2 linked regions of the Chlorobaculum tepidum TLS genome follow. The protein of the gene in region 2 interacts with the protein of the main gene of each other region in a pairwise test. Links are inferred from orthologs where the notes say so. Each region holds a gene or a part of one and is shown on either strand. Other genes may lie near its edges.

Region 1 (4,762 bases), 1.1 Mb from region 2 along the record:
ACCGCACAGGAGTTGAGCAGCACGATATCGGCGTTCGTCTCATCTGCCGATGGAACAAACCCCTCGGCCCGAAGCAGCGCCGTGACGATCTCCGAGTCCGCCTGGTTCATCTGACAGCCGAAGGTGTGAATGTAAAATGATGATGGCATACGGCTCATTCGTTGACGCATAGTGCTTGCTCGATCTCAACTACCAGAACGGAGCGAGGCGCGATCTCGTGATTTGTCCGGCGAACCGGAGTCGTCACAAGGCGCGCCCTGCCGCCTCCTTCCCTTGAAACTGAATGCTCACCGACGGAATCCGTCAGGAGCCGAAGTGGAGGTGGATGTACTTCTGGAGTTCGTTTTCGGCATCCTCCCTGCACTGGCCGCACACCGTGCTGATCTTGGTGTGCTCCTGAAGCTCATAGAAGGTGCGCGCGCCTTCGAGCACCGCCTCCTCGATGTCGTGATCGGTTACGTTCATGCACTGGCAAACCGTGCGCGCCTGCACCTTCTGGACGCGGTCGCTCATGCCGTTGCGGATGAAGTAGTCGTTGATCGCCGCCCGCAGTGCCTTGTCGCCAAGCACCGAGCAATGAATCTTGTTCTCCGGCAAGCCGCCAAGCTCCTTGGCCACCTCTTTGGGCGAAATGTTGAACGCCTGGTCGAGCGTCATGCCTTTCACCATCTCGGAGAGTATCGAGGTGCTGGCGATCGCGCTGGCGCAGCCGTAAGTCTTCCACTGGCAATCGGTTATTTTTTCCGACTCCTTATCAACCTTGATGGCCACCATCATCTGGTCGCCGCACTGGAGGTTACCCTCCATGCCGACGCCGTCGAAGGCGCTGGTGTCGTTGCCCTGAAGAACATTTTTCGGACTCTCGAAATGCTCCTTGAGTTTTTCCGTATATGCCCATTCACCTGATTGCAGCATGCGGGCCTCCTTTGATATATGCAGTTGACATGTTTCTGATTCTTTCAATAATGCCCGGCAAAACGTCGAGCATGTACTCCACATCCTCGACGGTGGTCGAGCGGCCCATGCTGATGCGGATCGAGCCGTGAGCGCGCTCGGCATCGACGCCCGTGGCGAGCAGCACGTGCGACGGATCGAGCGACCCCGACGCGCAGGCCGAGCCGGTCGAAACCGCGATTCCCGCAAGGTCAAGGTAGAGTAAAATCGATTCGCCCTCTGCGCCGGGAAACGACACGTTGAGCGTGTTCGGTATCGAATCAGTCGGATGGCCATTGAAAAGCGCATCGTCGATCCGGGCCGAGATGCCTTCACGCAGCATCTCACGGAAACCGCGCAACCGTTCCGCCTCAGCCGCCATCTCGATCTTGCGCATATCGACCGCCATCGCCAAGCCCATGATACCAAGCGTGTTTTCGGTGCCCGCACGGCGGCCCCGCTCCTGGTGGCCTCCGCGGATGAAGGGGCAGTACGGCGTGCCCTTGCGGACGTACAGCGCACCAATCCCTTTCGGGCCGTAAATCTTGTGGCCGGAAATGGTCAGGAAATCGACACCGAGCTCATTCACATCGACCGGAATCTTGCCGAACGCCTGCACGGCGTCGGTGTGCATGAGCGCGCCGTACTGGTGAGCGAGGGCGCTGATGGCCGGAATATCCTGAATCGTGCCGATCTCGTTGTTGGCCATCATTACCGACACCAGCCCCACGCCGTCCGACTTCAGATACTCTTCGAGCTGCCCGAGATCGATCTTGCCATAAGCATCCACATCGAGATAGCTCACATCAACGCCGCGATGCACCAGGCATTGCGAGGTTTCCAGCACGCAGGGATGCTCGATTTTGGTGGTCACGATCTTCGGCTTCATACCCGGAAAGCACTGGCTCGTGCCGCACGCGAACAGCGACAGCACGGTATTGTTGCCTTCCGAACCGCTTCCGGTGAAAACGATCTCGCTCTCGTCGGCCCCCATGAAGGCCGCCACGCGGTGACGTGCATCCTCGACGTTGGCGCGGGCCTCGCGGCCAAACGCATGCATACTCGAAGGATTGCCGTACATCTCCATGGCCGCCACCAGCTCCTTCTTCACCTCGGGATGAAGCGGCGTGGTAGCATTGTTATCGAAGTAAATCTGTCTTGATGGCATAAAACTGGTTTCTGAATTTCGGTGATTTTTGCCGCAAGCAGGACAAATATAAGGTTATTACCGATGAACACCCATGCCAAAAGATAAGGTTCCCGGCATCAATAAATAAGGATAATTTTAGTCTTATTTGGTCTGAAAAGCAAGCGGGAAGAGAGAAAATCGCCCTTTCCAGGAATCGGGCAGGCTGGAAGAAAAGCAAAACCTGAGGCGGACGGCTTGCCGGAAACCATTTCAGAAAATCCCGGAGAAGAACAGCAGAAATATCAAGACAGCAAGAATGAGGGCGGCGGCCACTGCGGCCACAACCGGCCAGCGGCGCGTTTTGCCTCGCGGTTCCGACGCGGACTCACGCGGACTTTCCGTGACGACCTGGGCTGGAGGCAAAATTGAAAAATTCGATGCGGAAACCCCCAGCTCGTTCCGGCAGGCATCGAGCAGGGCATCGTCGCCAACGCCGAGTTCGGCAGCGTACTTCTTCAGGTAGGAGTAGATGTACAGGGGAGGCAGAAAACTGAAATCACCCTCTTCAAGCCGTTCGATATGAACCGTGCGAATTTTGACAAGGCGGGAAATTTCATCGACAGAGAGGGCTCTCTGGACACGCGCTTGCTTGAGCGCCCGGACAAGCCGCTCAAGTGAACTCCGGTCCAAAGTCTCATCGGGCATTGGAGGGGAATGGTTTTTTGTGATAAAAAAACGACCGATCTATTTTTAAATCTATAAAAAAAATAATGTTTTTCCCCAAAAGTAATCATCAGGATACCGCCAAGATTCAGCCGTGAAATGCAACAAAAAGCCGTCCTGATTGTTACGAAATGACAACAAACCAAAAGTACTCTTGCTTAATCCACCCGACGAATGCGGTGCCAGCATTACATCATGATAGCAGCCCCTTAAAGGGAAAAATCATTTGGCGCCATAAGGACCGAGCCATAGCCAGGCCTGAGCACCAATCGGACCGGAATGTTGTACAGCTTTTTTCAGGATATCCGAACTCGACGCTCCAGATTCGGATGCCTTTTTCAGAAGTTGTTTCAGGCCGGCATCCTCATTTTCCTGCATCGGTTTCCAGGAAAGAAACAGCTGGTCTTCCGGATGAAACAGCTTGTAAATCGCAGCCTTTTCAGGGTTTGACGCATCGAAAAACACAATATCACCTTGTGACTTAACGGCTGCATACAAAAGCAACTCGTCAGCAGAAAAAAGCCATGAAACCTGATGATCACTGCCAAGCATAGGGCCGCGACCAAGCAAGTGAAACGGCTCCGCGTTTCGTGAAACGAAGATAATGTGACGGTAATCAGAAAGGCGATCACCCATCGATTGCAGAAGCGTGCCGCTCAACCACCGACGATCATCATCGGCAGCAAGTATCGCCTCGAGATTCGGGCTGGCAGAGGCCAGCCGCTGCCGCAGCGCGGTAAAGCGGGCTCTGACCTGCTCTTTTGTCACCTTCGCGGTGACAATCTGCAACTCCCTGCTGCTGACCAGCATCGAGGTCGAAAGCGAGTCTCTGACAAGAAACCTGATGAGCGCCTCGTCTGAGCGGAGGCTTTTCTGGAGCGTGCGTAAGGTAAGAAGCCGGGGCTGCAACCGCTCGGGAACCGTGCTGTCAACTTTGGACGCCTCCACTATCAGTTCGATCAGCCGCCCCTGCTTCTCCCTGATGGCCTGGTCAACAACGGAAGCAAGCGCAAAACCCGTCCCCTCTTCAAGCATGTTGATCTTTCGCTGGAGCAATCCTGAAATATCCCTGGTCAGTTCAATGATCTCGTTCTGCACAGCTTCATGACCCGGCGGCAAACGGAATCCGGAAATACCTGCATATACCAGACGCCGATGTTCCAGGTAGTCAGCCATGGCGCTGGCGTCGAAAAGCTCGATGTATCGTCTTTCAGCAGCCAAAAGATCGCAAAGCTCACCAGCCGCCTCCCGCTCAAGGGTGACATAGTCGGTAGCCGTGGCTGGTATACCGTAATGCTGGCAGGCAGCAAGTCCGAGCCGGTATGCCTCGATCCGCTCGGCAGGAGTAAGCTCGACGGAACGACCGAGCATGAAGAGCGCCGCGACTTTCGCGAACGGCATGTTTCTCTGCCCGAAATATTCGATGACACTGCGATACGTATCAGGTTTACGGACAATGAGGTTGTTGGATTCATACTGGAGGATGGCCACGAGCCTGGGGTAACCGGCCTCCTGTGCAATGGCCAGCGCACGGAACAACAGATAGCTGGCGTTCGGACGCTGCTTTTCCATTTGCTGGAGACTCCTGGCTGCAATGCGCAACGCTTTGATCTTCACCTCCGGAGACGTATTCATCTTCATTACCCGGCCTGAAATCATGGCAATCTTTCCAGCCAGATTATCCGGCGTATCGAGACCGGTTACCCTGCCCGTCAGGGCGCAATCGAGAATCCCGGAGAGGCCTGATATTTTGATGGCATTATCATCTGAAACCGAAAGTTTCGTATAGATACGCAAGGCCTCAATGATCTTTCCTGCCCTGAACAAAAAGCGAGCCTCATCGAAGAGCTGCCACGCGTCGGGATTTCTGAGCGAAGCCATGACCGAAGCCGCCTGGCCGTACATGCCAAGCTCAGCATACATTTTTCCAGTATCAAGCGCGACAGCGGTGTGCAGCGAATCGGGCAGATTTTTGCC
Region 2 (7,560 bases):
GGAATGTCATCGCCCAGCACTTCGTAGCTTTTCAGGAAGTCGATGGCGTTGGTGGCGCCGGGCGTGCCTTCAAAGCCGGGCACGGGAAGAGCTCTTCCCTTCTGTGCGCCGACGGCGATGAAGACCGCGTCGTACTCCGCTTCGAGCTGTTCGAGGGTGATGTCCTTGCCGATGGTGACGCCCATCTTCGTCTCGACGCCGAGTTCGATGATGCGCCCGATTTCGGCTTCGAGCACTTTGCGATCTACGCGGTAGCCCATGATGCCGTAGAGCACCATGCCGCCGAGCTTTTCGTTGGCGTCGTAGATGGTGACGGCGTGGCCTTTGCGGCGCAGCTGGTAGGCGGCGGAGAGTCCCGCCGGGCCGCCACCGATGATGGCGACCCGCTTGCCGGTGTCGGCACCGGGGCCTTTGAGTTTGAGGTTGTGCTCGATGCCGTAGTTGCCGAGCACCTGCTCGACGGCGTTGATGGCCACGCTTTCGTCGTGCACGCCGCGATTGCACTTGCTCTGGCACGGGTGCGGGCAGATGCGCCCCATCACCGCCGGGAAGGGGTTGGTGTCGGTGGCCGTTTCCCAGGCCGATTTCAGCGGGTCGTCCGACGGGTCGGTGCCGTTCAGAAAACGGTTGATGGCCCGGATGTCTTCGCCTGCCGGGCACTCGGCGGTGCAGGGCGGGGTCTGCGGTACGTAGATCGGGCATTTGTGGCTGTGATCCCCAAAGGCGACGATCTTGTCGGTCCCTGTCAGTTCGCTGAAGGCAGGGTAGACGTACTCTGTCGCAAAATCGAGAATCGGGTTTGATTCTGCATTCATGAGGTTGCTCCTTTGCTTTTCAGCTTAAAAACGGATGTGCGCCGACTGGTTGAAGGTGGTTCGGGCGTGACGGTAGCTGTCGATCATGTTGTCGTCGAACTCGAGGCCGGTCTCTTCGAAGAACCGTTTCCAGCCGATCCGGTTGATCCATTCACCGATGCGCTCCCATGGGCGGCCTCCGGCTTTGTAGGCGGTCAGGATGCGGCCGACGACGTCGGTCACTTCCGGCCAGCGCGGCGGGTTGTTCGGCAGGTTGTGCGCCACAAGGCTCATGGTCGAGGGCTTCGAGCGGGCGTTGCTGTTTTTGCCGCCGACCCAGACGGCAAACTTGGAGTGCTCGGGGTGGTTGATCTCCATGGCCGGGCAGGCGCCGAAGCAGGCGCCGCAGCAGATGCACTTGGCTTCGTCAACCATGAGCGTTTTCTTGCCATTGACGACCGTCGGGCGGATCGCCGCGACCGGGCAGCGGGCGACCGCTTTGGGAAGCTCGCAGGTCTTGACGAGGTGGTCGTGGTTGATGCGCGGGGGACGGGTGTGCTTGACAACGACGGCGATGTCGGCCTGGCCGCCGCAGTTGATCGAGCAGCACGAGGTGGACAGGCGCACTTTATTGGGCATCTGCATGTCCTTGAATTCGTTGTACACCGTGTCCATCATCGACTTGACCACGCCCGAGGCGTCGGTGGCCGGAATGTCGCAGTGCAGCCAGCCCTGGGTGTGCGAAACGGCTGAGACGCACATGCCGGTGCCGCCGACCGGGAAGCCGAGCGATTCGAGTTCGGCAATCATCGGTTCGACGTTTTCGGCGTTCGGCGTCAGAAATTCGACGTTGTTGCGCACCGTGAAGCGCAGAAAGCCGTCGCTGTATTTGTCGGCGACGTCGCACAGCTGGCGCACCATATCGACCGTGTCCTGACGCGGCGTGCCGGCGCGGACCGTCCAGATGGTGTCGCCGCTTTCGGCGACGTGCTTCAAGACCCCCGGTTTCGGGATTTCATGGTATTTCCACTTGCCGTAGTTTTTCCTGACCACCGGATGCAGCGCCTCTTCGTAGGTGTGCGGGCCCGATTCTATGGTCTTCCAGGTTCTTTCCTGACTGCTCATGCTCGTTCCTGTAGGTTGATGCGCACCGGCTCTCCGGTTGCGGGAGCCGGTGCGGCTGAGTTTGTGCTGTTGTTTTGTCGCCCTCTCTGGTGATCTCCAGAGAGACGGCTCTCAGTACTTGGCTTTGAAATACGGGTTGTCTCTCGGGCGCGAGATCTGGTTGATGTCGTACTCGATGCCGACGCCGTCGAGGAACTGTTTCAGGCCCACGCGCTCGATGGTTTCGCCGATGCGCTCGTGGTCGAGGCCGGCGTCGTCCCACCAGTCGATGATCTCTTCGATCAGTTCGATGAAGGCTTCGCGGTCTTCGTCGGTTTCCATCTTCATGAACGGCACGATGAGCGAGCCCATGTTGACGCCCACTTTCAGCGTGTTCTTGCCGCCGATGAGCAGCGCGATGCCCTTGTCCTTGCCCGGCGAGAGCGCTTTGGACATGGCGTTGATGCAGTGCATGCAGCGAACGCAGTCGCGCGTCGAGATGTCGATGTCGCCGTCTTGCAAGCGGATCGCTTTGGTCGGGCAGCGGTTGATGACGTTGTTGACCAGCGCATCCACCCCCTTCTCGGCGATCCATGCCTTGACTTCGTCGTGGTCAATCTGGATCGAGTCACGCCAGGTGCCGATGACCGCCAGGTCGGAGCGCATGATCGCGTTGGTACAGTCGTTCGGGCAGCCGGAGAATTTGAATTTCAGCTTGTAGTTCCATTCGGGGCGGTGCACCTGCGGGGAGAAGTGCTTGAGCGCTTCGAGGTGCAGCTTGAGGTTGTCGTAGCAGGCGTTGTCGCAGCGGCCTGGCCCGATGCACGAGACGCCGGTTCGCATGCCGGCGCCGGCGCCGCCGAGGTCCCACCCTTTCTGGTTGAGCTCGTCGAAGCACGCCTGGACTTTGTCCTGCTCGATGCCCTGCAGCATGATGTCGCCGGTCTGGCCGTGCAAGGTGATGATGCCGCTGCCGTATTTCTCCCAGATGTCGCACAGTTCGCGCAGCATCGTGGTGTTGTAATGTAGGCCCGGGGCCGGCTGGATGCGCATCGTGTGGAATTCGGCGGCTTCGGGAAATTTGTCCTTGATCATCGAGTAGCGCGTGATGATACCGGCGCCGTAGCCGTCTACCGTGACCAGACCGCCTTTCCAGTAGCCCATCTTGGTCTTGTAAGAATATTCGAGCTGGTCCAGCACGCCCCGCAGCATCGGTTTCTCTGTCCGCTCCGCAAGCGCCTTGAAGCCCGAAATGAAGCTGGGCCACGGACCGCTTTCAAGCTGGTCGAGCATCGGCGTTTCGTTCAGGAACTTGCCGTTGCCCGATGATCCGCATCCGCCGCAATGACACGACTCGTTCACAGCGCTGTCGTTAGCACTCATGTTGCCTCCTTTGGTTCTCAGATACTTTGTGGGCCGACGTCCACTCCTAGATCGCCGGCCATTTCGTTGTGGGGTTGCCTCTCCCGGCGCGTCTCAGACGCAGCCGGTCGGTTTGGGAAGACCGGCTATCTTGCAGGCCTGCAATGCCGGGCCTTTCGGGAACAGCGCGTACAGGAACTCCGACGCCTCTTTCTTGTCCATGCCTTTTTCGCTGGCCACCGCCTTGGTCAACACCTTCACGGCAGGTGCTATCTGGTACTCCTTGTAGTAGTTGCGAAGGAACTTCACCAGATCCCAGTGACCCGCTTCCATCGCGATACCTTCATCTTCGGCAATCTTTACCGCGACCTCCTCCGTCCAGTCATCCAGATTCACCAGGTAGCCGTTCTCGTCCGTCTCGACGCTCATGCCATTGACTTCAATTGCCATAATGATACACTCCCTTTAATTGTGGTAATTGTGATAGTTGATCCTGAGCCGGACAAAAGACTTCCTTTCAAAAAGAAAACAACGCCGATTCAAAGGATGCTGATTGATAAAGCAGACCGCGTTTTGTGCAACGCGCAGAATACCGTCCCCACTATATGAATATATAGTTAATTAATACCATATTTCAAACTCACCGCTGCTTTTTTCTGCAACTCTGCCAAGTACATGTATTAACAACACATGAGACCCGATGACGATCGTTTTCAGGCATGAAGCGTCCTGTTCAAGACTCCCGCAGGGCAATCAAAAAAGAAAAGAGTGTGCTCTAAAAGCAGAGAAAATCGGAAAGAAAAAATCTACGCTGAACAGCATGGTCCCGGGCTGAAACCGGTGACGCAGAATCACGAAACAGCCGTCACCTGTTCAACGGTATCACAGCTCTTCGCAGCTCCGGGACAATCGATGCTTCATGGCATCGGCATGGCTGTGGTTTCAGGCTCGCCATGATGACCGATCATCATGTGTCAGAACTGTTCAGAAAACCGGGATTCCAAAAAGCGATACAAAAAACCCCCGGTCAGACCCAAGATGTTCAGAAACGGCGCTCTCCACGACCTGAGGCAAAAAAGAGAGCGCCGCGCCGCATTATTTTTTCTTGATATAAAAAATATGCTTGCCACCGTCTTCGGTGTGCTCGATCAGATCGTTGCCGGTACGCTTCGCCCATGACGCCATGTCGTTGACCGAACCGGGATCGGTGGCGATCATTTTGAGCACCTGGCCGCTCTGCAAGTTGTCGATGGCTTTTTTGGTCTTGAGGATCGGCAAAGGACAGTTCAGGCCTTCACAGTTCAGCTCCAGATCACTTGCGATTCCGCTCATAAAAAACTCCTTGTTGAAATTGCTTGGAGATTGTCTTTCCTGTAACAAAAAACAGCGCCCCACTCGCATTTGATTACAATGCTACGGGGAAGCCGAAAAGTCTTTTACTGATTTTCCGGCTATGATGATTGCATCCGGGGTGTATTGCGGCTCTCAGGTGAAAGCCTTGTCCATTCAAAGGCCCAGTGAACGCAATAGGAATTTGGCAAAAAAAATAATTGATCAAGGTAAAACAAATAAACCCGTTCAGGTCAAAGCAAAAACCATACGCAACGCATATGTCAAGCAAGAAAAACGTACCAAAAAGCATGCATTCTTTTTCTGCCGACCCATAGCCTTTTGACCAAGTAACTGGCACACCGCCGGGCACGGTTATGACATCCAGACCACCGAGCCGAGCACAAGCACAGCGAGAAACACCGTCTCCGCGATCATGATCGAAACCGGCTTCCAGCCAACCTCGAACAGCGATTTCAGCGACGTTTTCATGCCGAGTGCACCAATGGCTGTAACCAGGCACCAGCGGGAGACATCGTTGATGAACTGAGTGGCCGGTTTAGGCACAACGCCGAGGCTGTTGATTCCGACAAACAGCACGAAGAAAATGATGAATGGCGGCAGGAGCGTGCGCCTGGGCGCATTTCCGTCTTTCTGGTTTCTCTTATGAAAAATGAGTGAAAGAATAAATACGACCGGCACCAGCATGGACACCCTGAGCAGCTTGATAACGGTCGCCGTGTCACCGGTCTGCTCCGATACGGAATAACCGGCACCGACCACCTGCGCTACGTCATGAATCGTACCACCGAGAAAAATACCCGCGGCCTGATGGTCGAGCCCGAACCATTGAGCGACGACCGGATAGGCGATCATAGCCAGCGTGCTCAGCGCGGTGATGCTGATGACCGTGAAAATGGTATTGCGCTCGCTGTACTCGTCCTGGGGTAAAACGGCGGCAATAGCCAGCGCTGCGGAAGCGCCGCAGATGCCAACGCTGCCGCCGGTCAGTACGCCGAAACGTTTCCCGCGCCCCATCATTTTGGAGAGCGCCAGACCGAACAAAATAGTGAGCAGTACCGAGAAAAAGACCATCACAACCGGCTTAACGCCAAGCGACTGGATCTGACCGAGGGTGATGCGCATACCGAGCAGCGCAACGCCAATGCGAAGCACTGTGGTGGAAGCGAACTGGATGCCGACCAGCGCCCGGCTCTCATCTTCGGAGAGAAAACGAAACGCCATGCCAATGAGCAGCGCGAAGAGCATCGTCGGCGCGCCGTAGTGATCAGAGAGAAAGGTAGCCGCGGCCGCAACGGTTATCGATGCCAGAACACCGGGAAAGTATCTGTCAAACCTGATTTTTGCCGCTTGAACCTGGCCGTGGAATCCAAATTTTTCAGCCTCGTGAATCTGCTCCTCGGTTGGAATTTCCGTATCGACATGTTTCAACGATTTATCAATGACCTCGTCATGGTCGTGCGTCTTGTTCCCCATCAGGCTCCTCCTTTAATGTCAATGTGTGTTACTGATTCCCGGAATGCTGAGCCCAGGTGCTCTTCGATGAAAACAATCGTGAGATTGCGGAATAAAAATAAAAAAAGAACGCTCGAAGGCAAGAAGAAAAATCACTATATGATCACACAGTAACATAAGCTCACCGAGACCTTTCAGGAAGCTCTCTTGGGGCGCATCTGATCGGCTCGAAGCTTGGCAGTAAAGTATTGATCCGCAAAATCAGGATCGACCACCTCGCCCGCCTTGTTCACCAGCGGCTCCTCGTAGTCGTTCCAGCCGCGCAGTCCCGATTTGAGCGAAACGACGTTTTCATAACCCAGTACTTGCAGTGAATGCGAGGCAAGAATGCTGCGATGGCCCGACCGGCAAACCACCACTATTTCGCGCTGCCGTGCATTGACCAGTTCAGGCTCCGTCTCTTCGAAGTCCCATTCGCAGGCCGACTCGAGTATGCCGCGCGGCACGTTGAGAGAACCGGCAATGTGCATGGCATCAAATTCGTTCGGCTCACGAACATCGAGAATGAGCAGGCCGGGATTCTCTTTCAAACGATCCACAAGGTCCCACGGCAGGATTTCCCTGACATCCAGCAGACAATGCCGAACCAGTTCTATAAAACGAACCATAGCTGATAAGCTGTTATTGTTAATACGCTCAAAACACAAAAAAAGAAAAGCTCTCCCTTGCCTGACAAACGAAAATCCCTTTAAGACAAACAGAAAGACTCTGCTATGACGCAGAATATCATCACTTACTCACTCTGCCGACGGACAGGAGTAAATATACTACTCAACGCACCGGCAGGCATACAACCCAGGACAAGCTAATTGCGATAAAACCCTTTACGTTGGGAGGCTGAACCGAGACCGCTTCAGGCAAAGCAAAAGCAAGGCAAAACCGGGAGCTTCAAAACCCCGGTTTTGCCGGACAAGGGATAACGGTCAACGTATCGATTCGAGGAACCGTTCGGCTTCGATGGCGGCCATGCAGCCGGTGCCGACGGCAGTAACAGCCTGGCGGTATGTGAAGTCCTGCACGTCGCCGCAGGCGAAAACGCCTTTGACACTGGTCTCTGTGGAGTGATCTTTGGTGAGAATGTAGCCGTAATCGTCCATGTCGAGCTGGCCTTTGAAAAGTTTGGCGTTCGGCTCATGGCCGATCGCTATGAAAACGCCATCACAGGCATGTTCGGTCAGCTCGCCGGTCTTGACGTTTTTGAGCCTGATGCCGGTCACCTTCATATCGTCACCGAGAATCTCATCGACCACCTGGTTGAGCATCGTGGTGATCTTCTCGTTCTTGCTCGCCCGCAGGCTCATGATCTTGGAAGCGCGGAACTCCTCGCGGCGATGCACCAGCACAACCTCCGAAGCGAACTTGGTGAGGTAAAGCGCCTCCTCCATCGCCGTATCGCCACCGCCAACCACGAACACGCGGCAGTTGCGAAAAAAGA

What was found. The genes of interacting proteins can lie anywhere in the genome.
Region 1: the proteins of AYT24_RS03950 (region 2) and AYT24_RS09015 interact in binary tests that used the Escherichia coli proteins (3 or more experiments, as listed by UniProt). The link is inferred for Chlorobaculum tepidum TLS from one-to-one orthologs.

The regions. Positions count from the first base shown.
Region 1 is NC_002932.3:1,891,208-1,895,969, forward strand. The notes cover bases 1-2,964. They hold AYT24_RS09015 (cysteine desulfurase family protein), read right to left. Parts: upstream 2,102-2,964; coding sequence 899-2,101; downstream 1-898. Other genes in these bases: miaB (tRNA (N6-isopentenyl adenosine(37)-C2)-methylthiotransferase MiaB), read right to left, coding at 1-149; AYT24_RS09010 (iron-sulfur cluster assembly scaffold protein), read right to left, coding at 304-915; AYT24_RS09020 (helix-turn-helix domain-containing protein), read right to left, coding at 2,333-2,767. Also shown: AYT24_RS09025 (tetratricopeptide repeat protein), read right to left, coding at 3,008-4,762. UniProt on the Escherichia coli protein: Master enzyme that delivers sulfur to a number of partners involved in Fe-S cluster assembly, tRNA modification or cofactor biosynthesis. Catalyzes the removal of elemental sulfur from cysteine to produce alanine.
Region 2 is NC_002932.3:807,001-814,560, reverse strand. The notes cover bases 2,975-5,710. They hold AYT24_RS03950 (sulfurtransferase TusA family protein), read right to left. Parts: upstream 4,593-5,710; coding sequence 4,356-4,592; downstream 2,975-4,355. Other genes in these bases: AYT24_RS03945 (YeiH family protein), read right to left, coding at 4,965-5,710; AYT24_RS03955 (TusE/DsrC/DsvC family sulfur relay protein), read right to left, coding at 3,375-3,710; dsrA (dissimilatory-type sulfite reductase subunit alpha), read right to left, coding at 2,975-3,281. Also shown: AYT24_RS03970 (NAD(P)-binding protein), read right to left, coding at 1-815; dsrB (dissimilatory-type sulfite reductase subunit beta), read right to left, coding at 840-1,919; more of dsrA, read right to left, coding at 2,031-2,974; more of AYT24_RS03945, read right to left, coding at 5,711-6,086; AYT24_RS03940 (rhodanese-like domain-containing protein), read right to left, coding at 6,260-6,733; trxB (thioredoxin-disulfide reductase), read right to left, coding at 7,049-7,560. UniProt on the Escherichia coli protein: Sulfur carrier protein involved in sulfur trafficking in the cell. Part of a sulfur-relay system required for 2-thiolation during synthesis of 2-thiouridine of the modified wobble base 5-methylaminomethyl-2-thiouridine (mnm(5)s(2)U) in tRNA.